DNA from 4 places in the Paenibacillus sp. alder61 genome. Region 1 is predicted to be linked to each of the others. Evidence: predicted binding sites of a transcription regulator. Region 1 holds the regulator's gene; each other region holds the start of a gene.

Region 1 (7,636 bases):
TCTGCTTGATTTCCTCCAATTGATCGCGCATCGCGTAAATCGCCGCTTCGTTCATCACGCTCTCCAGCTGTGCCCCGGAGAAGCCGTAGGATTCCTCCGCGACCTTATCCAGATTCACTTCCGGCGCCAGCGGTTTGTTCTTCGCGTGGATTTCGAGTATATGACGACGGCCCTTCTTGTCCGGCAGATCGACCTGGATATGGCGGTCAAAGCGTCCCGGACGCAGCAGCGCACTGTCCAGCATCTCTTTGCGGTTCGTGGCGGCGATCAACAAAATCCGCGGCGTGTCGGACGTGTAAATGCCGTCCATTTCCGTCAGCAGCTGGTTCAGCGTTTGATCATACTCCCGCTGCTGGCCGCCTTCGCGTTTGCCGCCGATCACATCGATTTCATCGATAAAGATGACGGCATTCTCCTTGTTTTCCTTCGCCGCGCGCGTGCGGGCGTCCTTGAACAAGTCGCGGATCCGGCTGGCCCCCACGCCTACATACATCTCCACAAATTCACTGCCCGATGCCGCGACAAACACGGCGTTCGTGTACTGGGCCGCCGCTTTCGCCATCAGCGTTTTCCCCGTCCCCGGAGGGCCGGTCAGCAGAATCCCTTTCAGCGGGCGGATGCCGAACTTCTTGATCTCTTCATGACGCACCATAAAGTCGAGGGCTTCACGAAGCTCCTGCTTGGCACTGTCTTGGCCGCCGATTTCTTCAAATGTCAAACCGGGCGACGCCACCTTCTTCCGCTTGCGTTCCTGGGAAGCGGTGGCGACGATTCCGCCGCGCATTTTAACGGCTGTCAGCAGCGCACCGACCATCACGAGGCCGACGAGCAGCGGAATGACATTAAAACCGACAAAAGCTAAAAATATGAGCAGGACGGGAACGAACCCAACCGCAACTTCGATCATCCATTTACGCATTAGGCCACACCCCCAAAGTTTGCGGTACGCGAGGCAAGATGACAAACTTGCTCGCCTGACCATCCGTCAGTGTAATGTACACGTTGTTCTCGTCCATTTCCGCTTTGGCCGAAACGCCTTTAACCTGCTTTTGCAGTTCATCCAGTGTAGTCGTTATATCGGTGTACTCCTTCTTTTCCATAGCTTGGGCAATCGGGAACAAAGCCTTGTCCCACAAATCGTTCAGCTTCTCGGAGGCTTTGTCTTCCACGACCACCTTCACCTCGCGGCTCCCGATCCACTTGCCGCCCTCCCGCTCAATTTGCTGAACGAGGCTCCCCAAATCCGTCCCGGGTTCCAAATCGAGTTTCAACTCCACCTGTTTTGGGGTAATATTCGTTTGTACACTTCTTACACCTTCCATAGCGTTGACTTTATGTTCAAACGGGCTCTCCACAGCCCAATGTCGATATGCAAACCATCCTCCGAACAACAACAGTGCGGATACGGCCACACTAGCCACAATCGGTCCAACACGCAATTTCACGTTGATGTCCTCCTTGGTGTACAAAAATATAAATGAATAGTATATCAGTGAATAGTAGACGAGTATGCAAAATAAACTTACAAAGATGAGTATATCACATCGTATATACGATTTCGAATCAAGTTGTGAATTTATTTTAAATTTTATCAAAAAAACAGCCCCGAAGGACTGCTTTTTGGCAAAAACACAAATTTATTCATCCGTTCAATCGAAATAATATGTTACCGGTTGGGCAAAGTAAACACTTCTTCCAACGGCTCTCCATCGCTGAAACGGAAGAACCGGTAATAATGATGAGCTTTCTCTTTGTAAAAGAGCTGCCATACATATTGGTCGTTGTAAATGCCCGGCATCAGTCGTACAGGGGTGATCCCGGGAAATTTGTCTTTAATGATTTTCCGGATCTGACTTTCCGATACGCCCTCGTCCATGGGTTTCACTTCCGGAGTCCCCTTTTCCGGCAGCCAGACCATCACTTCCCGGCCGTTTTCGTCCTTCCCCTGCACGACCCAGCATACCTGATCCCAGACGGATTTCCACACCTCATCGGCCTCCGTCAGCCCAGTTTCTTGCATCGCCCGCTGAATCGCTTGCTTCTCTCCCCGCCATAAATCCTGCTCAACAAAAAGATAGTAGCGGTGAAGCCCGATGAGGACGAGCCCCAGTATCAGAAGGGAGAGCAAGATCCATTTGGTTCTGTTTCTCAACCTTCTCTTCCTTTCCCCGATCGGCGTAGTATCAACATCCTATAGATCGTCTTATCGGCCGAGAAGGCGCTCAAACGCTGCTTGGGCTTCAAACCTTACTTTCTCCTCGTCGAGCGTGAGACAAGCGCCATGTTTGACCACTTGCTTGCCGTTCACCCAAACATGCTCCACATCTTTCGGCCCTGCCGAATACACGATATGGGAAATATAGTCCGTACGAGGCAGAAAATGCGCCTGTTCCGTGTTCAGGGCGATAAAATCCGCCTTCATGCCGGCAGCGAGTCGACCCGTATCCTGGAGAAATAACGACTTCGCCCCGTATTCCGTCCCCATGCGCAGCGCCTCAGCCGCCGGAACTGCCGTCGGGTCTCCCGATACGCCTTTATGAATCAGTGCCGCCAGACGAATTTCCTCGAACATATCGAGGTTATTGTTGCTGGCAGGTCCATCCGTACCCAGCGATACGGTAACCCCGGCCTTGAGCAGCTCGGGAACGCGGGCCACGCCGCTAGCCAGCTTCAGGTTGCTTCCGGGATTATGAGATATCGCGACCCGGTGCTCGGCCAAAACGCCGATTTCCTCGTCCGTCAAGTGGACGGCATGGGCCAGCAGCGTCGGCCGGCTGAACATGCCGAGATTCAGCAGGTGCTGAACCGGGCGGACGCCGTAGTCGGCCACATTTTGCTCCACCTCGGCTCTCGTCTCCGACATGTGCGTGTGCATCGGCAAATCGAGATCATGCGCCGCTTGCACAATTTTTTCAATGTAATCCGGAGGACAAGTATATGGAGAATGCGGCGAAATCATCGTGGTGATTCTCCCGTCGGCCTTGCCGTGCCACTCGCGCGCAAAATTGACCGCCTCGTTCAGCTTGCTTTGCTGCACTTCAGGCGGGCAGAGCCCGATGACACCGCGCGTTAGAACGGCGCGGATTCCCGATTTTTCGACCACGGCAGCCGCCTGGTCCATATGGTCGTACATATCCAAAAAGGTGGTGGTCCCGCCTTTCAACATCTCCAGCACGGACAACGCCGTTCCCCAATAAACATCCTCGCCGGTAAATTTCGCTTCCATCGGCCACATCTTCTCCTGCAGCCACTCCTGAAGCACCATGTCGTCGCCGTAGCCGCGCAAAAGCGACATCGCCGCGTGACCGTGCGTATTAATCAAGCCGGGGAGAAACAACAGGCCCTTGCCGTCAAACGTCTCGGCCCCTTCCACGCCCTGCGGCCGCTCCGTTCCGACATATGTGATCCGGTCTCCTTCGACCAGCATATAGCCCCGAATGACAGGGGTCTTCTGATCCTGCACCGCAAAGGTCCCGTCTTTAATCAGCCATTTTCGCGTCATGTTCCGTATGTTCCTTTCCAGCATCCAGATAATAGGCCAAACTCATCAAATCGGTTGTGAAATCCGCCGCATGAACGCGCACTTCGGAGGGTACCTTTAAGATGGTCGGCGCGAAATTCAGAATCGCTCCGATTCCCGCAGCCACCAATTGATCGGCAACCCGCTGCGCCTCCACATCGGGAACGGTGATGATCCCGATTCGGATGTTGTTGCTTCGGACCGTATCGACCAACTCGTCGATCGGCTGAATCGTAATATTGTTGATCTGCGTCCCGATCTTGTGAGGGGATGCGTCAAAAACCGCCACAATCTTCATATTATCTTTCAAGTACGCGTTATAATTCGACAACGCTTGGCCCAGGTTACCGGCCCCGATTAAAGCGACGTTAATCTGCTGATCCAAATTCAGAATTTGACGGATTTTCTCGATCAGATACGATACGTCGTAGCCGATCCCTTTGCGGCCGAAATCGCCGAAATAAGCCAGGTCTTTGCGGATTTGAGCCGGATTCAGATCCAGCTTCTGCCCAAGCTCCTGCGAGGATACCGTCGGCACCTCCCGGCGGCTGAGTTCATTGAGAAAACGCAGGTACACCGGCAGGCGGCGAACCACCGCATCCGAGATTTTTTCCGATTTCATCAAATTTCCCCCTACGTACACGATTTGAGGAACACTTAAGATTCCCCGGCGTTGAGCCATTCCGAAATCCGCGGCACCATCTGCTCCAGCGGCATATGCTCCATTTTCGGTCCGGGCAAAGAATATAAAAAGTATTTACCGTAATAAGATTCCAAGATCCGAGTATCATAAACCACCACGATCCCGCGATCCTGCGAAGAGCGGACCAATCTGCCGAAACCTTGTTTAAAACGGATGACGGCCTGGGGAACGGATAGCTTCATGAACGGGTTCTTCTTCTCTTGCTGCAGCCGCTCGCTCTTGGCTTCCACCAGCGGATGGTTCGGCGGTTGGAACGGCAGCCGGACGATGGCTAGACTCGTTAAAGCCTCCCCGGGTATATCGACGCCTTCCCAGAAACTGCTCGTGCCGAGCAAAACCGAAGCGTGCTGCCCTTGGAACCTGCGGGTCAGCTTCGTCCGGCTCCCGCTGTCCATCCCTTGCCCGATCACGGTGATGCCCCGCTCGGAAAGCAATTCCTTCAGCGGGTCATACACCTGCCGCAGCATTCGGTAGGACGTAAACAGAACCAGCATCCTGCCATGGGTGGCGGTCGCCGTATCGGCCAGGGACCGAACGAGCGTGGAAACAAAATAGTCGTCTCCGACGCTGCCTTTCACACTTGGAAAATCCCGCGGAATGACCAGCAGCGCCTGCTCCCTGTAATTGAACGGGGACGGGAGCATGGCGGTATTGAGCCGATCCTGCTCCGCCGCTTCGGCAAGCCCCAATTGATCGATCATATACTGGAAAGACTTGTCGACCGAGAGGGTCGCCGAGGTCATCACTACACTCTTCTTCTTGTTGAAGAAAAATTCCTTCAATTGGGCGCTCACATCGATCGGCACCGCAAAAATTTGCAGCGATTTGCTGCGGTAATTCCCGTTGCCTTCGATCCAGTAGACGGTATTCGCGTCTTCCAGCTTGATAAAGAAGCGGAGCGCCTCCCGCTCGGTGGCAAGGTCCTTCAATAAGCCGCCGATATCGGTGATCAGGCTGTCATAGCCGAAGTCATGCTCATCGTCCTTCAACTCGCCGATCAGCCTTTCCGCTTTGCGGATCACGTCGCCCAGAGCGACATAAATCTGGTTCTCCAGCTCAGCCAGCGTATCCCATTGCTTCGGTCTCTTCTGGGGCAGCAGGCGCAGCACGAATTGCCCCGGATCTCCAGGCGCCGCGTCGCTGCGTTCCGGCATTAGGCTGAACATCTGATCCGCCAGGCGGTCCCAGACTTCCTTCACATCGACCAGGGTCGGATACAGCCCGTCGATGACGGAGCACCACTCGCCCGACTTTTCGCTTCCCGACTGATCCAACATCATGCGCAAATTCGGGAATTGCCCGGTCTTGCTGTCCTTGAATAACCGGGTGAGCGTGTGAACAACGGTGAAATACTTCATCTGGAGCCCCAGGTGTTTCCCGGCGACTTCCTCCAAATGATGGGCTTCATCGATGACCAACCGTTCGTAACCCGGAAGCAGCTGGTGTCCGGCCTGAATATCGGTAAACAGTTTGGAATGGTTGGTGATGACGACGTCCGCTACGCCGGCTTCATGCTTCGCTTTGTGATAATAGCACTTGCGAAACCATGGACAGGATCGGCCGAGGCAGGAGTCCGACTCGCTCGCCACGGTTTCCCAGAAATCTCCTCCACGGTTTCCGAGGTTCAGCTCCTCGTCGTCGCCCGTCTCGGTTTGCGCCAACCACACGATCATCTGGGCGGCGGTGATGATTTCTTCTTTAGGTGAAGCAAAGTCTCTTCTATTAATTTTATGTTCAAATTTGCGCAAACACAAATAGTGCTGTCGCCCTTTGAACACGGCGGCCCGGAATGGGAACGGAACCGCTTCGGTAAGCAGGGGAACATCCCTTTCCCTCAGCTGCTCCTGCAGATTGATCGTGTGCGTGCTGACCATCACCTTCTCATCCTGCTTTACACTGTGATAAATGGCCGGCAAAAGGTACCCCAGCGACTTTCCCGTCCCTGTCCCGGCTTCGATCAGCAGATGCTTGTCCTCGGCAAACGCCTTGCTGACTTCGGACAGCATCATATTCTGCGCTTCGCGTTCCTCGTAGTCCGGCAGCTTCGTCTTGAGGCGGTCCCGGACCTGTTCCATAAACTGCTCGAATGAAACGTCCTTGAGCGGGTTGTGAACCAGATCACTTCTGGCCGGTTCGATATCCATCCAGTCGTCGACCTGCAGCGCAAACTGGCGGTAATACACGAAGCCGTCCGGACTCGCTTCCCCCTCCCGTTCCTTCTCCTGCAGCATGGCGTCGAAGAACCAGCCGAGATCGCTGTCCTCGCCGGCGAACAGGTCCGCCAGACGCTGCACCACGATTAGCGGCAGTTCCTTGAGCTCGTCCAGGCATTTCAGGAAGATCAGAGCCGTCGCCAAGGCGTCGCTGTCGGCCTGATGCGGGCGTTCATGCTCCACGCCGAACTCGGCGGCCACCATCCCCAATTGATAGGTGGTCAGGGAAGGAAAAAAGATTTTCAAGAAATCCATCGTATCGAGAATCCGCCCCGTAAACGGTAAATATCCCGTTTTATCGAGCGCGCTCTGCAAATAATTAAAATCAAAAGCGACGTTATGCCCGACGAGCACGGTATCGCTCAAAAGAGGAACCAGGTCCACCATGACTTCATCCAGTTCCGGCGCGTCTTGGACATCCTCTTCCGTAATCCCCGTCAGGTTCGTAATGAACGGGGGGATCGGAATCCCCGGCTTTACGAAGGAACGATAAACTTGGGAAATATTCTGTTCTTCATCTATAATGGCAAGCCCTACTTGAATAATTTCATCAGAGGACTGGTTTCCTGTCGTTTCAAAATCGAGTACGGCATATTTCATTGATTCCTAAGTCCCTTTCGTTCCAGTCTCTTTTACAGCATAACAGAAGTGGCCCGATTTGAAAATTGTGTGAAGCGCTCCAAAGGCCCCCCTCCAGAAAAAAAACGATGTCTCCCGCGATTTTGGGACACACCGTTTCTTCCAAATGGATCAAAATAGGATAAATCCGAATCAGTTCCTTGTTTAAAGCAGGGAGGTCAGTTCATTGCCGTATTTCAGTTTCCCGGTGCTCCGCATGCAGGCTTCCAGGTTCGACAGCGGTTCGGCCAGCGAAGGGTCATGATAGTGCGCCAAGGTAAAATATTCCTTGGCTTTGGCGCGCCCGCCTCTTTGGGCCTCAATGCAGCCCAGAGCATTGTAAATAATCGACCGGAGCCGTTTATTTTCCGTGCCTTCAAGCACGCGCCAAAAGTGCGGGATGGCTTCGTCCATTTCCTCCAGATGCATATGACACATCGCCAGATACGTGCGCGCCGAGGGACTGTCCGGAAATTGCTCCAAGGCCTCCTTAAACTGGGCAAGCGCCTGCGGGAACATCATAAGTTTGTAATACCCCTGTCCTTTGACAAACGCGTCGCAATCCAATTCGGGCAGGTTGGC
Region 2 (7,636 bases), on a different contig from region 1:
CCGAGATAGCCGTTGTTCAGAATGGCGATTTTGATCGGCAGCCCGTAGTCCACCGCGGTCATCAGCTCCTGCAGATTCATTTGGAAGCTTCCGTCCCCGGTGACGCAGAGGACGGGCTCATGGCGTCCGGCGGCCTCCGCGCCGATGGCGGCGCCGATCGCGGCAGGCAGCCCGAAGCCCATCGTGCCGAGCCCTCCGGAGGTCAGGAACGACCGGGCCCGCTTGAACTTGTAGTGATGGGCCGTCCAGATTTGATGCTGGCCGACATCGGTGGCCACGATCGCTTCACCGTCCGTCAGCTTATTGAGCAGCGAGATCACCTCCTGGGGATTCAATGTCCCCGGTTTGGCGGTGAAGTGGGGCACGCTCCTCTGCCAGCCGGCCGCTTCCGCCGCCCAGGACCGAACGCCGCCGGGGGAGGAAGCGGCCAAGGCCGTTAGGCCCTCCAGCAGTTCGGACAAGTTTCCGTGCACTCCCAGGTGAACGGGGATATTTTTGCCCAGCTCGGCGTCATCGATGTCGACCTGAACCTTCCAGGAGTTCGGCGAGAACGCCTGGATCTTTCCCGACAGCCGGTCGTTGAAGCGAACGCCGAGGGCCAGCAGCAGGTCCGCCTGGTGGACGGCCCGGTTGGCCGCATACGTGCCGTGCATCCCCACCATGCCGAGATAGAGCGGATGGCCGGACGGAAAGGCGCCGATGCCCATCAGCGTGCTGACGACCGGGATGTCGGCGTGTTCCGCCAGCTGGCGGAGCGCTTCGGAAGCTCCCGAGGAGACCACGCCGCCGCCGGCAAGGATGACGGGACGCTCGGCGGAGGCGAGGCGATCCGCGATCAGGCTGATCGTTTCCCGCGAAACGGGGGGCACGGGCTCGTACCCGCGCAGAGTAACGTGGCGTAAAGGGGCTTGCTCCGTTTTGGCGTTCATGATGTTCTTCGGCAGGTCCACGAGCACGGGACCGGGCCGGCCGGAAGTCGCGATATGAAACGCCTCTTTGAGAATTCGGGGAAGCTGTTCCACCTCCATGACGACATAGTTATGCTTGGTCACGTCCATCGTCATGCCGAAGATATTCACTTCCTGGAAGCTGTCCCGTCCGATCAGATCGGTCGAAACCTGACCGGTCAGCACGACGAGCGGGACGGAGTCCATGAACGCGTTGGCGATGCCGGTTACGGCGTTCGTCGCTCCCGGGCCGCTGGTGACCAGCGCCACGCCGGGCCGTCCGGTGATCCGCGCGTAACCGTCCGCCGCATGAACGGCCGCTTGCTCGTGCCGGGTGAGAATGTGACGGATATCCGGACAATCGTACAGGGCGTCGTAAATCGGGATCACCGCTCCGCCGGGATAACCGAAGAGGGTGTCGACCCCTTCCTCGCGCAGGCAGCGGATAAGCAATTCGGCTCCGGTGACCGTTTTTGAAGCCTGGACAGGGTGATTCGCAGTATGGTTTGGCATTTGGTTCCCTCCCGTATTTTTGACCCATTCTAGCGGAAAGGAAGATAAGCCGGAGTGACTCCGGTCATAAAGCGGGTATATTTTTCGGATATGTGATTGATAAAAAAAGCTTGCACGTATCGATGACTCCGAGCGCGACACCCGGAGTAACGTTCTCTGCCATGGAACGGGGGAAGCAGGCGGGTTATCCCGCTGGGTGTTTAATCGCGACAGTTGAACGCGGACATCCATGATAATCATTTTCGCGGCACCCCGAGGTCCTGCCGGATGACGATGCAAGGGATCGATTATTTGCGGGAGCTGGATATTCCGAATCAAATCAATACGACCGGGTCCCGTTAAAAATTTGAAGATGATAGGGTTTCGGATACACGTCGCCAACATCCACAATTGTAGTTATGAGGTACCATCGTCGGAATCTGGATTATTAACGGGAAAAGTTCCTGTTATTGTACCGCTCTTGGCTCTTCGGTCGGATTTAGCTGGAAAAACTCCATCTATTTTGCGGCCCTATTGCCGATATACACCATTCCAGGCGAATTAGCGGGAGGTTTTCCAGCTAATTCGCCTCTGCAACCGTATACGTTCCAAATTAACGGGAAGAATTCCCTTTAATTCGAACCAAGAACCCTTTACACCGATGTGAAAATTTTCAAATCAATAGTTCAAGCTAATGTCTAATAGAATCGGCAGGGGCTCACCGCCCGTAAACCGCACATCACATTTTATGAATAGAGCGGGCTAAGCCCCAGGGGAAAACCGCTTGACACTATAACAGACAAGTGTAGAATATTAAAAGTAGACAAATGTAGAAAATGGAGGTTCGGCGATGAACTTGATGAAGAAACTTCCGGATGCCGAATTTGAAATCATGAAGGTGGTGTGGGCCAATAAACCGCCGATTACAACCGGGACGGTAATGGAGCAGTTGGGAAAGGAAAAGGCATGGAAGGCACAAACAATTATAACTTTGATGAACAGACTGGTGGAGCGCGGCTTTTTGCGGAGTGAGAAAAAGGGAAAAGAACGGACGTATTTTTCGCTGATAAGTAAGGATGAGTATTTAAAATTTGAAACCGATGACTTTATCCAGCGATTTCACGGAAATTCCTTCTCCAGTTTAATCGCTGCGTTGAACGATAGCAGGAAATTCAAGAAAAACGATCTCGATGAGCTTGAGAAATGGCTAAAGGAAAAGAGGGAGTGATTTGACGGATTTTTTATCTCTATTTATCCAATGCTCGATTTCCATGTCCTTAGTAACATTGGCGTATATGGCGATGCTTCCTTATTTGGCTAAAAGATACGCCGCAAAATGGTTATACCTCATTTGGTGGGTAGTCTCAATCGGCTGGTTGATCCCTCTCCGTCCGCATATTGCGATCCCTTTTGTTCCTGTCCATAACGGCTCGACTACCGCCCCGTTCTTGAGTGAGCACGGAGATATAAGAGCGACAACCGGCATGGTAACACGTATAGTGGGCGAAAACGACTATACGGCCGCCACTTCATTTCTGGAATGGCGGATCTTTGCGGGGATTTGGTTGATCGGTGTCTTACTGGTGTTGTCCTTCCAACTTTATCGTCATTTTAGATTTTTGAAGCTGACCAACCGTTGGAGCGAGCCAGTGGCCGAAAACAAGATCCTGGAAATCTTTGAAACTTTGACTTCGGAGTTAAATATAAAAACCAAGGTACGGGTAAAATTCTGCCGCGTTATCTCATCACCGATGTTAACCGGTTTAATTCGGCCGGTGATTCTGCTTCCCCGGGATATCATGGAGGAAGAGGAGTATCGGTATATTATGAAGCATGAACTGATCCATTTTAAACGGTTCGACCTTTGGCTTAGGTTGATGATGCTGGGAGTGAAATCCCTTCACTGGTTCAATCCCCTGGTGTATTTGATGGACCGAACGATTTCATTGTATGGCGAAATCTCTTGTGATGAGCGGGTTCTCCAAGGAGAGGGTTTTCATAAGCGAAAAAAATACGGCGAACTCTTAATAAAAGTGATCCGAAACGGATCAATAACCGGCACTTCCATATCCACCAATCTGTTTGGAGGGAAACGTAACATGCGAAAACGCATAGATTCGATAATGGCTATTCGGCAAAAAAAGAACGGTGTCGTGATCCTCGCCCTGATATTGACCGGATTGTTTTTGATATCTGCCGTCTGGAACTCCCCGGAAGCCAAGGCGGGAAATCGGCAGATTCCTTCCGCCAAGGCCGAGGCGCTTGAGGTGGTTGTGGAGAACTGTAATGTTCGAGTGCAGCTCGCTTCGGATCAAAAGCTATCCTTTGTCTCCGATGCGGAATTCATAGAGGTGGTACAAAACACCAAAAAGACGACGACTCAAATCACCATCCGGCCGAAACGAGGTCAATCCGCGACGGATGCTGCAGACATGGTCACTTTGCTTGTACCCGAGCAAAAATACAAAACGGTTACGGTCAAGGGTGACAAAGCCGGCATTTCTTTGCCGGCCTTGAACGCCGATCTTGATCTTACGATCATCGACGGAAGTTTGTCGGCCGTCCTGCCGAAGGGATTTGCCAACACCCTTAAAATGGCTGTAGAAAACGGGGCCGGAAGTCTTCATATCGATCAGGGAGCCAGTAACTACAAGCTCTCCATGGGCATTAAAGAAAGCGCACTAACCATTCCGGAGCAATTCCCCGGATACAAACATGGAGCGTCAAGTTTTACATACAAAAGCGGCAAGGGAAAGGCGCAGGTTCAAGTCGATCTCAGCGGCTCCGCCTTCTCGATCAGCGATAATTAAAAAAATCGGCCGGACCCTACCCACCACGATAGGCGCATAGAGGCCCGGCCGATTCCGATTCAAGCCCGTTTACGACTCGGGAGCCAAAGCGCTGGACAAGCGCGCCATACCGCTGAGTCCTTTCATTCCTCCGTACAGCGTGTAGAAGAAGGAGTCCGGAGCCTCCAGCGAAAAGGAGAGATACTGCTTCGGATCGATGCCGAGCATTTTTTCGAACAACTCCGCCGTGTCGTAGGCGTAAAAACAGAAGTAAGTGTATGCGAATTCCGGCATCTTCTCGGCGATCGTCACGATTTCGGCCGCGTAACGCTCCAAATCGCTTTCGGCCTCGGCGATCATGGCGAGCGCGTCTTCCAAGCCCACTTGGATGTTCAGGGTCTTTTCATCGATAATCTCAATCGTGGCCAACGGGATCACCTCCTTGGCTTCTTATTCCGTCTTTCCGATTTTCACCCGGAAAACATCCGGGCCTTGCTCCAGATAGTCCCAAGTAAAGCGTCCGGGATGCATCGCTTCAAACTGAAAACGCAGCGGCACGGGATCGTGATCGTTGACGAGCAGCATCGCTTCACCCGGCTCCAGGCCGTTGAAGGCGGCGAAGATCGTTTTATGTTTTAATTGCGGCGGATACTCCGTGGCGTTGACGGTTGTTTTGATGGTTTGGCTCATGGTTGGCCCTCCTGTTTATTTAAAATTGAAGCTTTGCACTCAGTATATCAACCGGCTCATGTGCAGTTGTGATACAAATCACAAAATAAAATCACAGGTATAATTTCTCCACAAGGCTTCGGTATTCCGACAAAGTCCAAGTGAGGCGCCTCACGAACGCTCCGCAAAAGTGCACCCTTTCAGGGAACGGATAATCAATGTAAACGAAGGTTATCGGATCTTTCGGTGGAGCTTGCTCACGGAATGTCCGCTTTTTTTTGCGTCCGGATCGTGTATAATGGATACAGAATAGTACAGATTGGGATTGGGGGTATAACAGTTGCAGGGGCATGAGGAAAGCGTAACCAAGCATGAGCAGCTGCTACAGCATATCGAGAGTCTCAAAATCGGAACCAAAATATCGGTGCGCAAACTGGCGAAAGGGATGGGAGTCAGCGAAGGAACCGCCTATCGTGCGGTTAAGGAAGCGGAGAATCTCGGGATCGTCATCACGAAGGAACGGATCGGAACCGTTCGCGTAGAGAAGAAGCCGCGGAATATTACCGACCAACTGACGTTCGGGGACGTGGTCGAAATCGTCGAAGGGCATGTGCTGGGCGGAGCCGACGGCCTGGACAAAAACCTTCATAAATATGTGATCGGCGCAATGAAGATCGACGCCATGGCCCGCTATATCGATGCGGGAAGCCTTTTGATCGTAGGGAACCGGGAGGACGCCCATTCGCTCGCACTGGAACAGGGCGCGGGCGTGCTGATTACCGGCGGTTTCGGAACGAGCCGGGAAGTCAAAACTTTGGCCGACCGCTTGTCGCTGCCGATCATCTCTTCGCGGCACGATACGTTTACGGTAGCCTCGATGATCAACCGGGCGATCTTCGACCGTCTCATCAAGAAGAAAATTATGCTCGTGGAAGATATCGTCGTGCGTAAGCCGAAGGTCAACATGCTGAAGGTGACCAGCAATATTTCCGACTTCGATCAATTGTCGATCGAAACCGGGGCGCAGCATTTTCCGGTGGTGGACGAATGGAACCGCGTCATCGGCATCGTCAGCCGCAAAGATGTGGAGGAACTCAGCGGGGACCAGAGCATAGAAAAATGCCTGACGCGCCATCCGATTACGGTCGGGCTGCAAACGTCGCTCGCTTCGGCGGCCCAAATCATGGTTTGGGAAGGGATCGACTTCCTGCCTGTCGTCGACCGCAACCGGAAGCTGATTTCTTCGGTAACGCGGAGGGAAGTGCTGCAGGCCATGCGCGATGCCCGGAATCAGCCGCAGCTTGGCGAAACGTTCGAGCATCTCATGTGGAACGGATTCGCGGAGGAAAGGGACGAGAACGGCCGGCTGTTTTTTCACGGGATGATTACGCCGCAAATGGCTACGGACCTCGGAACGATTTCCCATGGCGTGCTTACATCGCTGATGACCCAGGCGGGCCTGAACGCTGCGAAGGATGCGAGCGGGGCGGACTATGTGGTGGACAACCTGACGACGTATTTCGTCCGTCCGGTGCAGATCGAGAATCCGGTCGTCATCACGCCGGTTGTCCTGGAGATGAGCCGCCGGGCGTGCAAGCTGGAAATCGTCATGACCTATCAGGATTTCCTGGTGTCCAAGGCCGTCATGACGCTGCAGTCCATCGACCACGCTTAAGCGTGGTCATAACGCTGTCGTTATTCCGGGTTCCGGCGGGAGAAGATTCCGTGGTTGCGGATGCCGGCGAATATATTGAAGGCGCCGAGCACCATAAACAAGGCGCCGACGACAACGCGAACCGTCGAGCCGCTAAAGATAAGCATTTGAATCAGTGCAAGCATGATCAGCATGGTGCCCATACTGATATTCGATTTGGCCTGGGCGATCCCGCGGATCCGCGCATCAAGCGAACGCCGGGATTTAATGCTGAAAAAGATGGAGCAGACGCTGGAAACAATCAGGCAGGCGTATAGAATATAGGTTAAAGCTTCAATCATGGGAAGAAGTCACGGCTCCTTTTTAAATGATGGAATTGTGATATTTATCATTGTAGCATGATTCCTTAGCTTCGCACATAGGGCCTGATATCGACCCAGATCTGGAGTACGCCTTCGCTCACCAGCATCGTTTTCACCTGAATCGCGTATTCCTTGTCCCGCACGGCATAAATTTTCCGGTCCAGCAGCGTCCGGGCCATTTTGGCGTCGGAGTCGATTTCGAACATGCTACGGCCGCGCAGCACTTCCAATTCCTCATGCAATTGCTGAACGACCTCTTTGACGGCCAGCGCGTCCAAGGGCGGGTCGCGATCTTCGACCCGGACTTTTATTTCCTTGATCACGGTAGAGCGTTTATGGTACTTTTTCAGCGTTTTGTTGTCTTCCTCCGCCTGATAGAGTTGAATTTGCAAATCTTTATTCTCCAGCCAAAGTTTATTGAAGCTGGCCTGATAGACGATGTTGAACCCGATGCTGCCGGCGACCATGCCGAGAATAAAGACGGCGGCCAATTGCATAAACCGCTTAAAACCTTTTAGGGTTTCCCGCGCTTCGACTCTGCGTTCGCTCATCCCCGGCTGCCTCCGCACATCCACCTCACGAGTTCCGAGCCCATATGGGCCCCGAGAAACGCAAACAGCAAATATAAAATTTGCTTGATCGCCGGGGACAAATTCCCGTCGAAGAAATTGCTTTCGATGACCCGCATCGGGTCGATCGTACCGCCAACCGCGGCGGCGAGCG
Region 3 (7,636 bases), on a different contig from region 1:
GCTTGCGTCGCATATCCGCCAAATCCGATCAACTGGGCCATTTCATCGATGGAGAGCTGTTCCAGCAATTGGGCCCATTTCGGATCGTTATAATCCAACCCCACTAGGTCTTTCAGCTCCAGTCCATGGTCCGCAAACGTAATGTCCTTGTCTTCCGGATTGTCGACAGGCTGCTTGTTCTCCAAAGCCTTGATCAATTCCGGAGAAGCTTCCTTGTCCGCGGTGCGCTCTTTGGGCAGCGTGCCTTCCCAATCCGCCCGGGATACGTAGGTCACGTCGCCTCTGGCATCGTCAAACACATTCGTAGCTACCGTTTGATCCGAAGCGCGCTTGTTGTCCTGGTTATATACGATCGTATCTTTCACTTCGTACGTTCTGGAATCGATGACATCATGGGCGTTGCTCATCAGCTTGATGCCATATACGCCGGCCTCGAGGACATACGCCTTCTCTTTCCGGTCATCGTAGGAAGCCATCTCCTCCACCGGAATGTCGAGCTTGATCGTCTCGGATGCGCCCGGTTCAAGAACTTCCGTCTTATCGAACGCGCCCAGAACCACATGGGACTTTTCAATCCCGCCCTCGTAATAAGGCGGCGTGTAATACAGCTGAACCACGTCTTTGCCGGCTTTGTCGCCGGTGTTCGTTACTTTTACTTCAACGGAGATCGTATCTGCCGAAGTTTGATAGTTCGTAATTTCCTGTTTAAAATTCGAATAGCTTAAACCGTAACCGAACGGATACTGTACGGCTTTTTGGTAGGCGGCTTCATCCACCTGACCCGTTTTGTTGTCGACGTACCGCGTCTCATAGTAGCGGTAACCTACATAAATCCCTTCGGCATAGTTAAGAAAAGCGTGGTACTTTTCGCTCTCTTTGCCGAACTTGTCGACCGCTTTATGCTTGGTGTTGGAATAGCTGAAGTTACCGGCGTTGAAATAAGCCGGGGATGTGGTGATATCATAAGCATAGGTGTCCACCAAACGGCCGGACGGATTCACCGCGCCCGCCAGAATGCGGCCCACACTGTTGTTCCCCGTAGCGCCGGGACCGCCGATCAGGATCGCCGCATCGACGCCCTCTTTCTCCAGGAAGCCCAGTTCCATCGCATTGCTGGAGTTGATCACCACAACCACCTTCTTGAAGTTGCGGGAAGTGACCAGATCGATCATTTTCTCTTCCGCTTCCGACAGCTTCAGATAGTGACGGTCCTTCGATCCGCCGTACTCCGAGGTTTCGAACGGAAGGTCGCCGCCTTCGCCGCCGGAACGGGACAATACGATCAGCGCCACATCGGAGAATTCCTCCGCCTTCTTCAGCAAATCCTCGCTAAACTCGCTGGTGGCCGGCTCGCTTAAGGTGTAGTCGCCGCCATCCAGATTAAAGTTGTCCTGTTTCTTCTTTTCCGGCGCATGCGTGTTGTAGAAATCCGTCAACTCGCTGTTGACTTTGAAGCCCGCGTTCTCCAACCCCTGCTGGATGCTGACATTCGCACTCTCATCACCCGAGCCGGACCCGCTTCCTCCGTATACCATGCGGACGGACGCCTGGCCAAAAACGTTTACATTTTTCTCGCTGGCGCTATTCTGGTCGAGTGGAAGGACATTCCCCTTATTTTCCAGCAGGACGATCCCTTCATCCTCGATTTGTTCGACAACGGCTTTCGATTCCGCCGTCACTTGGGCTTTCTTTTCTTCGTCGATCTTGACTTTGGTCAAATACTGGTTAATGACGACCTGATAGTGACCGATGCCGACGTTAAGGGCAATGACGATAACGAGCCCCAAACTGAGACACGCCAGCCAAAACCTCCGCCAGCCCTTTTTCTCGGTCTGATTTCTTCTGGCCCAAACAAAACCGAAAGCGGCGATGAGCACCGCAAGAATGATGACCGATACGAGCAGAATTTTCAGCGTTTCCGCAATCGATACCATTGAAACGGTTACAATTGTACCGATCAGCAGCGCCAAAAAGACGACCGCCCATACCCCAAATGATTTTTTGTTTCTACCTGACTTACTCACTTCGTTCCCCCTCCTATGTAAGACGCACATTTTCCGGCCAAGCATGATCGATCGCTCCCGTTGTATGTGCTTTCATGACTGCAAATTAAGGGTACCTTATAACTTTTGAAATAACTATCAACCAATCGTTAGGGGGAGGTAACTTTTAGTTTAGCATGAAAAAAAGCCGCTTTGATGGCCCCCTCCAGCCCGTCAAAACGACTTGCATTTCTCTTTCACATAGTTTTGAAACAACGCGACCGCTTTGGATTGGATCCCTCTTTTTCTGTAGACCAGATAGATATCCTGCGGGATCTTTTCCTTCAGCCTGATCCATTTTAAGTTATCGTTTTGGAGCGATGCCTCGACAAAATCGATGGAAACCGCCACAGCTCCGTATTGTTCGCACAGCCGGTGGGCGGAGATCAAATTGCCGAATTCATGGACGACCTTAGGCGTAAATCCATATTCCAGGCATTTTTCGATAAACCCGCTTTCTTTCCCTTGACCCGCCGATTTCGTCACCAATTCTTCGCCCGCCAGATCAAGGATCGAAATCTCATCCTGACGGGCGAGCCGGTGATCCTTGGAGACGACGACAACCACTTCGCCGCCGGTAAGCCGCTCGAACTCGCATTCTTCCGCTTCCGCCGTCCCGACAACCAGGCCGACATCCACTTCCTCTTCGAACATTTTGGAGATCGGATAATCGTCCGGGTATTCCTTCAGTTTAATCTGAATATCCGGATGCTCTTTCGAGAACCGGTATAGCAGATCCACCGGGAGCACGGAGGTGATCGAGTAGGTGATCAGAACGTTCAACAAGCCTTTGCGGCCGCTGATAATGCTGATTTCTTTTTTTATGTCTTCAATCAGGTAATGGATATGCTTGGCCCGGGCATGCAGCAATTCCCCCGCCTGGGTGGCCTCCATTCCCCGAGGTCCTCTATAAAACAATTCCGCTTCCAGCTCCAGCTCCAACTGCCGGATCGTTTTGCTGATCCCCTGCGGTGTTATGTACAGGTCCTTCGCGGCCGCGGTAACGCTCTTCTTCTCGTAAACTTTAATGAAATATTCCAATGCCTCTGTATTCATGCTGGTTGAACCCCCTGATTCCATACCCTTCGAGTCGGCAAACCGAATGGTATGGTCTAGTATAACATATCGAAAGGTTGCGGTGGTCTGTAGTTGATCCCATTCGTTTTATGCTAAGATGTGAATGTGTTTTTTTATGTCAGGCCATCAAGAAAAATAAGGAGTTTCCCATCATGTACGATTACTTGATTGTCGGCGCGGGTTTGTTCGGCGCCGTCTTCGCTTATGAAGCGGGAAGAAGAGGCAAAACCTGCCTCGTCATCGATAAAAGAGACCATATCGGCGGAAATGTTTACACGGAAGAAATCGAAGGGATCCAGGTTCACAAATACGGAGCCCATATTTTTCATACGAACAGTCAAACGATTTGGGATTATGTGAACCGGTTCGCGGAATTCAACCGCTATACCAATTCCCCGATCGCCAATTACAAAGGGGAAATCTACAATCTTCCCTTTAACATGAATACCTTCAATAAGCTGTGGGGAGTGGCCAGCCCGAAAGAGGCGCGGCAAAAAATCGAAGAGCAGCGCTTGGCCGCGGGGATTACGGAGCCTCAAAACCTGGAGGAGCAAGCCATCTCTCTGGTCGGTACGGATATCTACGAAAAGCTGATCAAGGGCTATACGGAGAAACAGTGGGGAAGATCCGCAAGGGAACTGCCTTCTTTTATTATCAAGCGCCTTCCCGTCCGGTTCACGTATGACAATAACTACTTTAACGATCGCTATCAAGGCATTCCGGTCGGAGGTTACCGGGCCATTATCGAGAAGATGCTAGCGGGGGCGGATATCGAGCTGAATGTCGATTTCTTTGCGGCCAGGGACGAGCTGATGCAGCGGGCCAAAAAGGTCGTTTATACGGGCATGATCGATCAGTACTATAATTACCGGTATGGCGTTCTCGAATACCGCAGCCTGCACTTTGAAACGAAGGTGCTGGACGAATCCAACTTCCAGGGAAATGCGGTGGTCAACTACACGGACCGGGAGACGCCTTATACCCGGATTATCGAGCATAAACATTTTGAGTTCGGCACGCAGGACAAGACGGTGATTACGGAGGAATATCCGAAGGAATGGAAGCCCGGGGACGAGCCTTATTATCCGATCAACAACGAGAAGAACAATGAGATCTACCAGAAGTATAAAGCGTTGGCCGACGCGGAGCGGGACGTTATTTTCGGCGGACGGCTGGCCACTTACAAGTACTATGACATGCACCAGGTCATCGGGGCCGCTTTGACGGCGGTGGAGCGGGAGTTTGAGGAGAAGTAAAGGGGTTTTGCGGTGAAAAGCAGGATCTCCTCCGGTGTTTGCGGGCGGGATCTTGCTTTTTTATAATCGGTAAAAGGGAGAAGCGCCCCGACCGTATGTGCAACAGAACAGACATACCTCACACTATTTGTGAATTAGTTCACAATAATTGTGTTAAACCTTTGGTATAGTGAATTACGGTGAAGCCGAGAGGTTCGTACTTTCGCTCACCGTTATATTTACATATCTCAGTGGAGGGGTTCAACATGAACAGGAAAGCACCAGCAGCACTTCTTCTCATCCTCTCGCTCATGCTCGTCATCGCGGGTTGCGGCGCCGGGAACCAGAATCAGAAAGAAGGCCAAAACCAAAACAGCGCGCCAAAGGAAACCGCCGCACAGGAAACCCAGAAGGCCGAGGCCGTTTCGGGCGCGTCCGAGAAATCGTACACCCCGCTCGATCAGCTTAAAGATAGCTACGATATCATCATCGTCGGGGCGGGCGGAGCTGGCATGTCGGCCGCGCTGGAGGCTAAAGCCAGCGGCATGAACCCGGTGATTTTCGAGAAAATGCCGGTTGCGGGCGGGAACACGACAAAGTCTTCGTCAGGCATGAACGCATCCCAAACCAAGTTTCAAAAAGAGCAGGGCATCGAGGACAGCAATGATCTGTTTTACGAAGAGACGTTAAAAGGCGGTCACGGCACCAATGACAAGGAAATGCTCCGCTTCTTCGTGGATCATTCCGCCGAAGCGATCGATTGGCTGGATTCCATCGGCATCCGCTTGAACAATCTTACGATTACGGGCGGCATGAACGAGAAACGCACGCACCGTCCGGAAGACGGGTCCGCGGTAGGCCAATACCTCGTCAACGGCTTGGTCAAAAATGTGCAGGAGCAAGGCATTCCGCTCTTCGTGAATGCCGACGTCAAGGAGATTACGCAGCAGGACGGCAAAGCGAACGGCGTGAAAGTGGTTTTGAACCAAACGGAAGAGAAGACCATTGCGGCCAAAGCGGTCGTGGTGACGACCGGCGGGTTCGGCGCCAACATGGACATGATTAGCGAAGTCAGACCCGATCTGAAAGGATACGTCACGACGAACCAAATCGGCAGCACCGGGGACGGCATTCGAATGATCGAACAACTCGGCGGAATCACGGTCGATATGGATCAAATCCAGGTTCACCCGACGGTTCAGCAAGAGAAGTCCTATCTCATCGGGGAAGCCGTGCGCGGGGAGGGAGCGATCCTCGTGTCCGCCGAAGGCAAACGCTTCGCCAACGAGCTGGATACCCGCGATAAAGTGACCGCCGCCATCAATGCGCTTCCGGAGAAATCGGCCTACCTGGTGTTTGATTCCGGCGTTAAATCCCGCGCCAAAGCGATTGCGCAGTACGAAAAAATGGGCTTTGTCATTCAGGGGGATACGGTGGAAGCCTTGGCCAAGGCCATGAATGTTCCGGCCGATGCGCTTCAAAAAACGCTCGATACGTGGAACGCCGCCGTGAAGAATAAAAAAGACGCGGAATTCGGCAGAACGACCGGGATGGACAACGATTTGTCCGGAGCCCCTTATTATGCGATCAAAATCGCTCCCGGGATTCACTACACGATGGGCGGCGTCAAAATCAACACGAACACGGAAGTGTTGAATAAAGAAGGCAAAGCGATCCCCGGCCTTTTCGCCGCGGGTGAAGTGACCGGCGGCCTGCACGGCCAAAACCGGATCGGCGGCAACTCCGTAGCCGAAATCATCATCTTCGGCCGCCAAGCCGGGATTAAGTCGGCGGAGTTTGTGAAGGGACAGTAAGAAACGGGTCGCCTCCCCTCACTCAACAAACAACAAACGCTTGGGCTCATAGGAGTCCAAGCGTTTGTTCGTTTTAGTGCCGGCGCAAAAACGGAATGCTTATGCATCAAGGCAAGCCTACGCCTCGGGAACTAACGTATAGAGTGTACCACTCATCACGGCTTAATCCGATGTTCTCGGCTTCCGCACACGCCCGAATTCGGGAAGGGTGGGTTGTCCCGATGACCGGCTGGATGGCGGCGGGGTGTTTCATCAGCCAGGCAAGCACGATCGCTTCCGGCGAAGTTCGCTTCTCTTCCGCCAGCCGTTTCACCAGCAAAGCCGTTTTCTTTACATTTTCGTCGGCATTCTCCAGACTGGCTCCTGAGTATAAGCCTTTGGCCAATGACCCCCAAGCTTGAAGCTGAATGTTCTCCATCTGGCAATATTCGAGTGTGCCCTCGGGAAAAATATTGCTACGCGCCGCGTCTTGATTTACATGGATGCCGGTTTCAAGCCAACCGATTTTGTGCAAGCTCAATTCCAATTGGTTGACCACCAGTTTTTCGCTGCAATGGGCTTGCAGTAAACGAATTTGCCCGGCGCCCATATTGGAAACGCCAAAATAGCGGACTTTTCCCGACGCTTTTAGCTGATGAAAGGCTTCCCCTACTTCCCGCGCGTCCATGAGCGCATCCGGTCGATGCAAGAGCAGAATATCCAGGTAATCAACGCCCAGTCTGGAAAGAATCCCGTCCACACTCTCCAAAATGTAGGCCTTGGAAAAATCATAACGTGCCGGAATGCCGCCCGCTTCATCCGGAAAGCGAATCCCTAATTTGGACTGAATGATCATTTTTTCTCTTAACTCCGGCTTTTCCTGCAACACCTGACCAAAGACGGTCTCGGCTTTTCCGAACGCGTAAATATCCGCATGATCGAACATATGGATTCCGCTGGCCAAAGCCGTCTCTACCGCTTCATGCGCCTGTTTTACATGTTCGGTTAGAATGGGATCCCTGCTCCAGCCTCCGCCAAGCCCCATACATCCAAAAATAAGCCGGCTTGCGTTCAATCCGTGATGATGAATAGGCAATACTGTCATCTTTAGCACATCCTCTGTTATACAAAATATTGTTTCATAGCTCCATGTTCATCCGTGTAATCGATCACCGACTGATTCGTTTTAAGATCAACGAACAAGGTGCAGCGCGTTTCATCCTTTTGCCAGGAAAGCCGGATTTCATCCGCCGCGGAGTCAAGCACTTGAAATTCCCCGTTAAACGCCTCATATTCATTGCGGAACCGGATCAGCTTCAACAATCTCTGAACCGCCGCTTTTTCCAAAGCCTGTTCGATTTCCCCAAGGGTAAAGTTGTGGCGGTTAATTTCCCGACCTTCCCCGGTTTTTTTCACATTTTCCAGATCGTTTTCCCCGGCCAGCAGCCCGACATAGTAGACCTGGGGTACGCCCGGCGTAAAGAACTGC
Region 4 (7,636 bases), on a different contig from region 1:
GCCACATTTTCCAAGGGGATGAAGCAGAAGGTTTTGCTGATCTCCAGCCTTTTGCATAACCCGGATATTTTGTTTCTGGACGAGCCTCTCAGCGGGCTGGACGCGAACAGCGTGATGGTCGTGAAGGAAATCCTGGCGCGATTGGCGGCGCAGGGGAAGACGATTTTCTATTCCTCGCACATTATGGACGTCGTGGAAAAAATCAGCCACCGGATCATTCTGCTGGACGGCGGGCGGATCGTGGCCGACGGCAGTTTTGAGGAGTTGAAGGGTCAAGGCCGGGAAGGATCGCTGGAACAGGTCTTTAATCAGCTCACCGGATTTGACCGGCATCAGGAAATCGCGGATCAATTCGTGGCGATCGTGCAAGAGGTGTAGCCGATGAACGAGATGAGACTACTAAAATTTCTCGATGGGTTCCGCGGACTGTTCGAGAGGTTTGGCGTGGACTATCCGGTGATGCGCCGCATCCTTCAAATCAAGCTGACTATGGACGGACGCAGGGTGCCTACCATTATCGGGAAAGCCCGCAAGAAGGCGGACCGGGCCGGCCATAAACTCTATGACGGACAGGAAGCGGAGAAAAATCAATTCTTCAGCTCACTTTGGCTCTACCTCATCTTTGGGGCGCTAAGCTCGATGTTTGTGGCGTTGGGAGACAACTTTATTTTTCAGATGAGTCTGGTGTTCGGCATTCTTATGTTTATGGTCATGACTTCGCTGATTTCGGATTTCTCCTCCGTGCTTCTGGACATCAGGGACCGGCACATTCTGTTCAGTAAGCCGGTGACGCCCAGGACGATCGGGATGGCAAAAACGCTGCATATCTTCATCTACATGTTCTGCCTAACCGGAGCTTTAGGCGTCGTTCCGTTTGCCGTGGGCCTGTATCGCCATGGGGTTGTCTTCGCGCTGCTGTTTGTGGCTGAACTGATATGGATGGACTTGCTGATCGTGGTGTTTACGGCGCTGATGTACCTGGCCGTGTTGAAATTTTTTGACGGGGAGCGGCTCAAGGATCTGATCAATTATGTGCAGATCGGTCTGACCATCGGCCTGGCGCTGGGCTACCAACTGTTATTCCGCTTGTTTGAGTTTGTCGACCTGCAGGCGGCTATCCAGCCTAGATGGTGGCAGTTTTTGGTCCCCCCCGTCTGGTTCGGAGCCCCTTATGAAGTGCTGATCCATGGAGACAGCAACCGGGTGCTTCTGGTACTTTCCCTGCTGGCCCTGTTCGTGCCTGTGGCGGCGATTCTGGTTTACATTCGGGTGATGCCTTCCCTGGAAAAATATTTACAGAAGCTGGCCGATCCGGGCACCCGGAAAAAAGAGGGCGCGGGAAAAGCGGTGAAAACCATCTCCCGGCTGCTGTGCGCAAGTGCGAAGGAACAAGTATTTTTCCGCTTCGCTTGGACAATGATGGGAAACGAGCGGGAGTTTAAGCTGAAGGTGTACCCTTCCCTTGGTTTTTCGCTTATTTTTCCGTTGATTTTCCTGTTCGCTATGGGCGAAGGCCGAGGGTTTGCCGGTCTGCCGGGAACCTCGAAATACTTGTTTATTTACTTTTGCGCTTTGCTGGTCCCTTCGGTTCTGATCATGCTTCGCTACTCGGGAAGTTATAAGGCGGCCTGGGTTTATCGGGTGCTTCCTTTGGGAGAGGACGTGGTTCCGATCTATCGCGGGACGCTGATCGCGGCCATAGTACGATTGGTGTTGCCCGTTTATGTGCTGGAGGCGGCCTTGTTCACGGTGTTGTTCGGTTGGAGAATCCTCCCCGATCTGATCGTCGCCGGCTTGGCGATTCTGGTGTATTCGGTACTCTGTTTCGGATACTTGAGTAAGGCGCTGCCGTTCTCGGAACGATTCGAAACGGCGCAGCAGAGCGACGGACTTCGGACGATTCCGCTTATGCTGCTGCTCGGGGGAATGGCGCTCGTCCATTACGCGGCAACTCTGCTGAGCTTTGGCGTCTATATTTACGCCGCCTTGCTGCTGGCGGCTAATTGGGTGCTGTGGCAGCGGGGGTTCGCGGTCAAGACGCGCGGTTAGGCGCGGGGGGATGGCCGGAGCTGGCTCGGGGCATAGCACTAAGAGATTTAACAACAAACAAGTTCGGCGGCGGACAAGCCCAGCCCCTCCCTTTGCAGCGGGGCAGGTAAATAAGGGCTCTTTATGCACTGACGCTGCCTTAAACCTGACCATGGCGCTGCCGATCCGCAATCTCTCTTGCCGCCCGTTATAATAACGGCGTTTTGGGCCGTTATTTCGCCCCGATTCGCCTTTTTGGGAAAAATAGCGGCGAAAAAGGGCCTTATTTCACTGATACGGGTCCCAAAATCAGGTTTCGGCCTGTTTTTTCCTAAAATAAGGCCCCAAAAGACCGCTATTTCTCACCGAAGGGACAAATTCGACAAAATAATGCCCAAAAAGGCCCTTATCCACCCGCCCGGCTTTCCGGGCCGGAACTATCGACCCACTATCACCCCACTGGAGGATGAGAGAGACCTATGAGTCACGCAAACGATACGCAGCAAGCCTTGAGCCGGGAACTGGAAGGACCGCGAATCCGCCGCGAGAAAAAAACGGTGCAGCATATGATCGCCCTTTACTGCGGTAGGATGCACCGCTCTCAGGCGCAAATAGCGCATGCACCGCAAGCGGAGGAAGGCGTGCCGACGTCCGCCCCTGGACCAGCATCCGGACCAGCACCCGCACCCGGACCCACACCCGAACCTGCACCCGGACCTGCACACGCACCCAAACCAGGTCCTGGGTCCGCGACCCGACCCGCGCCCTTAGAGGCGGCGGATTCCGCACCCGGCCTCGAGGGAAAGCGATTATGCCGGGAATGCGAGGACTTGCTGACTTACGCGCTTAAGCGGTTGACGTACTGCCGTTTCGGCGAGAACAAAACGACCTGCGCCGCCTGTCCGGTTCACTGCTACGCGCCGGAGCCCAGGGAGGCTATCAGGAAGGTGATGCGTTATGCCGGACCCCGGATGCTGTGGACCCACCCCGTGCTGACAGTAAGGCATTTGATCGATGGAAGGACCCGCCATTAGCGCGGGTCTTTTTTGTCCGCTTATTCGCCCTGACACATATTTTTCACAGATAAGGTACATGTCGCAAAGCCGCGTCAAATCAAGGTTTTTCAAATTTGTTCACCATTGTGACATCTATCATGTGATTCTTGTCACAAAATTATTACTTTTACCCCGTGTATCTTCATAATTCCGTGATAGAATTCACATTAGTTAAGAATTATTAGAAAGAGGGAAGAAAAATATGGATCCGTTAATGCTTGCACGACTTCAATTCGCAGCGACAACCATTTTTCACTTCTTCTTCGTGCCTTTGTCCATCGGGCTTGTGCTGCTCGTGGCCATCATGGAGACGATGTACGTCGTCAAAGGCAAAGAGGAGTACAAGAAGATGGCGAAGTTCTGGGGAAAACTGTTCCTGATCAACTTTGCCGTCGGGGTGGTTACGGGGATTATTCAGGAATTCCAGTTCGGGATGAACTGGTCGGATTACTCCAGGTTCGTCGGCGATGTCTTCGGCGCCCCGCTGGCGGTCGAAGCCTTGTTCGCCTTCTTCATGGAGTCCACCTTTATCGGGCTATGGATCTTCGGCTGGGACCGATTGTCCAAGAAGGTTCATTTGCTCAGCATTTGGCTGGTGGCGCTCGGAACGACGGTTTCCGCGTTCTGGATTTTGGCGGCCAACTCCTTTATGCAAAGACCGGTTGGCTTTGAAATCAACAACGGCCGGGCCGAGATGAACGATTTCTTCGCGTTGATCTCGAACGGTCAGCTATGGGTGGAGTTCCCGCACACCGTATTGGGAGCTTTTGCAACCGGCGCGTTTATGATCACGGGGATCAGCGCCTATAAGCTGCTGCGCAAGCAGGATGTACAATTTTTCAAAAAATCGTTCACCATCGCCGTGATCGTCGGCCTGATCGCCTCTTTCTCGACGGCGCTGTTCGGCCATCAGCAGGCGCAATACCTGGTGAAAACCCAGCCGATGAAAATGGCGGCGTCCGAAGGGCTTTGGGGCAAGAGCGGAGATCCCGCGCCTTGGACCGTGTATGCCCATATTGATCCAGGCAGCGGGAGCAACACGTTTGAAATCAAAATTCCGTATCTGCTCAGCTTCTTGTCTTACAGCAAATTTTCCGGTGAAGTGAAAGGGATGCACGAGCTTCAAGCGGAGTACGAGCAAACCTATGGACCCGGCGACTATATCCCTCCGGTAAGAACGACGTTCTGGAGTTTCCGGATCATGATCGCCGCAGGCTGCCTGATGATCCTGTTGGGTATGTACGGCGCGTATCTGGCCTGGCGCAAAAAGCTGGATCAACCGAACACTTGGTTTTATCGCTTTATGCTGTGGGGCATCTCGCTTCCGTTCATCGCCAACACCGCGGGCTGGATTATGACGGAAATCGGGCGTCAGCCTTGGACGGTGTTCGGGTTGATGCAGACAAAAGACAGCGTCTCGCCTAGCGTCACTTCCGGGCAACTGCTGTTCTCCCTGATCGCGTACTGCGCGATTTATACCGCCTTGGCGATCGTTATGGTTTATCTGTTCGTGAAGACGATCAAGAAGGGTCCGAATGCCGAAAACACGAGCGACGATCATTCGTCCGATCCTTATGCGAAGGAGGGTTACCATGCTGTCTCTTAATGAACTTTGGTTTGTGCTAGTAGCCGTCCTGTTCATCGGTTTCTTCTTTCTCGAAGGATTCGATTTCGGGATCGGTATGAGTACGCGTTTCCTCGCCAAAAATGATATGGAACGCCGCGTATTGATCAACTCGATCGGTCCGTTCTGGGATGCCAACGAAGTGTGGCTGCTGACCGCGGGCGGCGCGATGTTCGCGGCTTTCCCGAACTGGTACGCCACGCTGTTCAGCGGATACTACACTCCGCTTGTCGTTCTGCTGCTTGCCCTGATCGCGCGCGGGGTGGCTTTTGAATTCCGGGGCAAAGTGGCCAACGGAAAATGGAAGGGTACCTGGGATGTCGCGATCTTTGCGGGCAGCCTCCTGCCGCCGTTCCTCCTTGGCGTCGTATTTTCAGGCTTGCTTAAAGGCCTGCCGATCGACGCGGATATGGAGATGAAAGCCGGATTGTTCGATATGGTCAATCTATATACATTGGTCGGCGGCGTGACCGTTGTCGTTCTGTGCCTGGTTCATGGTTTGATGTTCGCTTCGCTCCGTACGACGGGAAGTTTGAGAGAGCGTGCGCGCAAGCTGGCGCAAAAACTGCTGATTCCGCTGGCCGCCTTGTTCGTCATCTTCGCCGTCATGACCTACTTCCAAACGGACGTCTTTAAAGTCCGCGGGGGGATTTTGACTGCCATGGCCGTCGTCGGCGTCGTCTGCTTCCTGCTGGCGGGCATGTTCATGTCGAAGCAGCGGGACGGCTGGGCTTTCGGGATGACGGGGGCGCTGATCGCGCTGTCCATCTCCGGCGTGTTTGTCGGAATGTTCCCGCGCGTTATGATTAGCTCGATTAATGAGACGTTTTCGCTTACAATTAATAATGCGGCATCTGGTCCATATTCCTTGAAGGTGATGACCATCGTAGCGCTGACGCTGCTGCCGTTCGTATTGGGATATCAGATTTGGAGCTACTTTGTTTTCCATAAACGGGTTCATGAAAAGGAGCATCTGGAGTACTAATGGGTCGCGGACTAATGAAGTACGGGGGAATCAAGCCGGTCATGGCGATCATGGCCGGACTGACCCTGATTCAAAGCATCGCTATCATATTGCAGGCAACCTGGCTGGCGGAGGTCGTCTCCGCCCTGTTTGCCGGCGCCAAGCTGCAGGAACAAGCCGGCGGGGTCGGTTTGTTCCTGCTTGCGTTTTTGGTCCGGCAGGGATGTGGTTTGCTCATGCAAAAAACAGCTTACCGCTTTGCCGAGCAGACCGGCCGGTCGCTGCGCAGGCAGGTGCTGGCCAAGCTGTTTGAGCTGGGTCCGCGGTTTGCCGGACAGGAAGGAACGGGGAATCTGGTTACACTGGTGCTGGAGGGCGTGACGAAATTCCGGAACTACCTGGAGCTGTTCCTGCCGCGGATGCTCGCGACGGGAATAACGCCGGTATTGGTGCTGGCGTACGTCTTTACGCTCAATGCGACTTCGGCGATTATCCTGATGGTGACGATGCCGATCCTGATCGTGTTCATGATTTTGATCGGGCTGGCGGCACGGAAGCAGACGGAGCGCCAGTGGCAGACCTACCGGACCCTGTCCAATCATTTCGTCGATTCGCTGCGCGGCCTGGAGACGCTGAAGTTTCTGGGGCGGAGCAAAACGCATATCGATTCCATCGAGCGCGTCAGCGATTCCTACCGCTCCGCGACGATGCGGACGCTGCGCGTCGCGTTCCTGTCTTCGTTCGCGCTCGATTTCATCACGATGCTGTCCGTGGCCTCGGTGGCCGTCAGCCTGGGCCTGCCGCTAATCGAGGGGCGCATCGAATTGCTGCCTGCGCTGACCGTGCTGATCCTGGCGCCGGAGTATTTCCTGCCGGTGCGGATGGTCGGCGCCGACTACCATGCGACGCTGGACGGCAAAGAGGCGGGCGAAGCGATGGAGGCGATTATCGGAGCCGCCGGGGAAGAGGCGGCGAAGGCCTCGCCGGTGCCGGCCGGCGCCGATTTGACGTGGACCCCGCGGAGCACGTTGGCGCTACGGGGGATCGGGGTGCGCCACGAGGAAGAGGGAGATCCCTCCCTCGACGGGGTGAACTTGACGTTCAGCGGTATGGGCCGAATCGGCATTATCGGCGAGAGCGGGGCGGGCAAGTCGACGCTGATCGACGTGCTCGGCGGCTTCCTGCGGCCGACCTCGGGCAGCTTCGAGCTGAACGGCTGTGGGCTGGGCGATTTGAGCCCGGAACGGTGGCGGGAGCAAATCACCTATATCCCGCAAAAGCCTTACATTTTCAGCGGTACGCTGGCTGACAATATCCGCTTTAACAAGCCGGATGCCCGGCCGGACGATGTCCTGCGGGCCGCGGAAGCCGCCGGCCTCGGCGCCCTGGTGGCCAGCCTGCCGCGCGGGCTGGACGAGCCGATCGGCGGCGGCGGGCGTCCGCTCAGCGGCGGGCAGGAGCAGCGCGTGGCGCTGGCTCGGGCGCTGCTCAGCGAGCGGCCGGTGATTTTGCTCGATGAGCCGACCGCCCATCTCGATATCGAGACGGAGTATGAGCTGAAGGAAACGATGCTTCCGCTGTTCTCCGGCAAGCTTGTCATTCTGGCCACTCATCGCCTGCACTGGATGCGGGAGATGGACCGGATCATCGTCATGGAGCGGGGACAGGTGGCCGAAAGCGGTACCCATCAAGAGCTGATGGCCCGCCGGGGAGCCTACTATAAGCTGGCGACGCTGCAGCAGGAGGGGATGAACGCATGAAGCGGCGGGAAGACTGGATCATTCCTTATTTTAAAATGTACAGCGGCCGGTTCGCCCTGTATCTTCTTCTCGGCGTGTTGACGCTTTTGGCGGCGTCCATGCTGATGTTTACCTCCGGTTTTTTGATCTCCAAATCGGCGACGATGCCTTACAATATCCTGCTCGTTTACGTGCCGATCGTCGGCGTTCGCGCCTTCGGGATCGG

Evidence for each region. The regulator Rex, encoded in region 1, represses fermentation and respiration genes when NADH is low (regulators of the CRP and FNR family bind a similar motif). The targets are predictions, from matches to a motif close to TTGTGAAATATTTCACAA.
Region 2: a site for Rex is predicted at 4,985-5,002, ahead of LBW89_RS01565 (DUF2249 domain-containing protein). Genes of this name have one in related genera too.
Region 3: a site for Rex is predicted at 4,503-4,520, ahead of LBW89_RS07365 (flavocytochrome c). Genes of this name have one in related genera too.
Region 4: a site for Rex is predicted at 3,182-3,199, ahead of LBW89_RS09900 (cytochrome ubiquinol oxidase subunit I). Genes of this name have one in related genera too.

What each region holds. Positions count from the first base shown of each region.
Region 1 is NZ_JAIUDG010000015.1:33,149-40,784, forward strand. It holds gene LBW89_RS16670 (AAA family ATPase) at 1-919, opposite strand, end outside; gene LBW89_RS16675 (hypothetical protein) at 912-1,445, opposite strand; gene LBW89_RS16680 (DUF5590 domain-containing protein) at 1,667-2,152, opposite strand; gene LBW89_RS16685 (amidohydrolase) at 2,204-3,502, opposite strand; gene LBW89_RS16690 (redox-sensing transcriptional repressor Rex) at 3,480-4,142, opposite strand; gene dinG (ATP-dependent DNA helicase DinG) at 4,178-7,036, opposite strand; gene LBW89_RS16700 (tetratricopeptide repeat protein) at 7,220-7,636, opposite strand, start outside.
Region 2 is NZ_JAIUDG010000001.1:348,881-356,516, reverse strand. It holds gene ilvB (biosynthetic-type acetolactate synthase large subunit) at 1-1,460, opposite strand, end outside; partial or broken gene LBW89_RS27825 (radical SAM/SPASM domain-containing protein) at 1,550-1,799, shown strand; gene LBW89_RS01580 (BlaI/MecI/CopY family transcriptional regulator) at 2,290-2,667, shown strand; gene LBW89_RS01575 (M56 family metallopeptidase) at 2,669-4,249, shown strand; gene LBW89_RS01570 (hypothetical protein) at 4,319-4,657, opposite strand; gene LBW89_RS01565 (DUF2249 domain-containing protein) at 4,679-4,918, opposite strand; gene LBW89_RS01560 (DRTGG domain-containing protein) at 5,238-6,572, shown strand; gene LBW89_RS01555 (YtpI family protein) at 6,593-6,892, opposite strand; gene LBW89_RS01550 (hypothetical protein) at 6,958-7,464, opposite strand; gene LBW89_RS01545 (YtrH family sporulation protein) at 7,461-7,636, opposite strand, start outside.
Region 3 is NZ_JAIUDG010000005.1:230,843-238,478, reverse strand. It holds gene LBW89_RS07380 (glycoside hydrolase family 3 N-terminal domain-containing protein) at 1-2,024, opposite strand, end outside; gene LBW89_RS07375 (LysR family transcriptional regulator) at 2,217-3,098, opposite strand; gene glf (UDP-galactopyranose mutase) at 3,272-4,375, shown strand; gene LBW89_RS07365 (flavocytochrome c) at 4,621-6,168, shown strand; gene LBW89_RS07360 (aldo/keto reductase) at 6,275-7,252, opposite strand; gene gtfA (sucrose phosphorylase) at 7,270-7,636, opposite strand, start outside.
Region 4 is NZ_JAIUDG010000008.1:26,616-34,251, reverse strand. It holds gene LBW89_RS09915 (ABC transporter ATP-binding protein) at 1-378, shown strand, start outside; gene LBW89_RS09910 (hypothetical protein) at 382-2,049, shown strand; gene LBW89_RS09905 (nitrous oxide-stimulated promoter family protein) at 2,508-3,062, shown strand; gene LBW89_RS09900 (cytochrome ubiquinol oxidase subunit I) at 3,286-4,689, shown strand; gene cydB (cytochrome d ubiquinol oxidase subunit II) at 4,676-5,692, shown strand; gene cydD (thiol reductant ABC exporter subunit CydD) at 5,692-7,431, shown strand; gene cydC (thiol reductant ABC exporter subunit CydC) at 7,428-7,636, shown strand, end outside.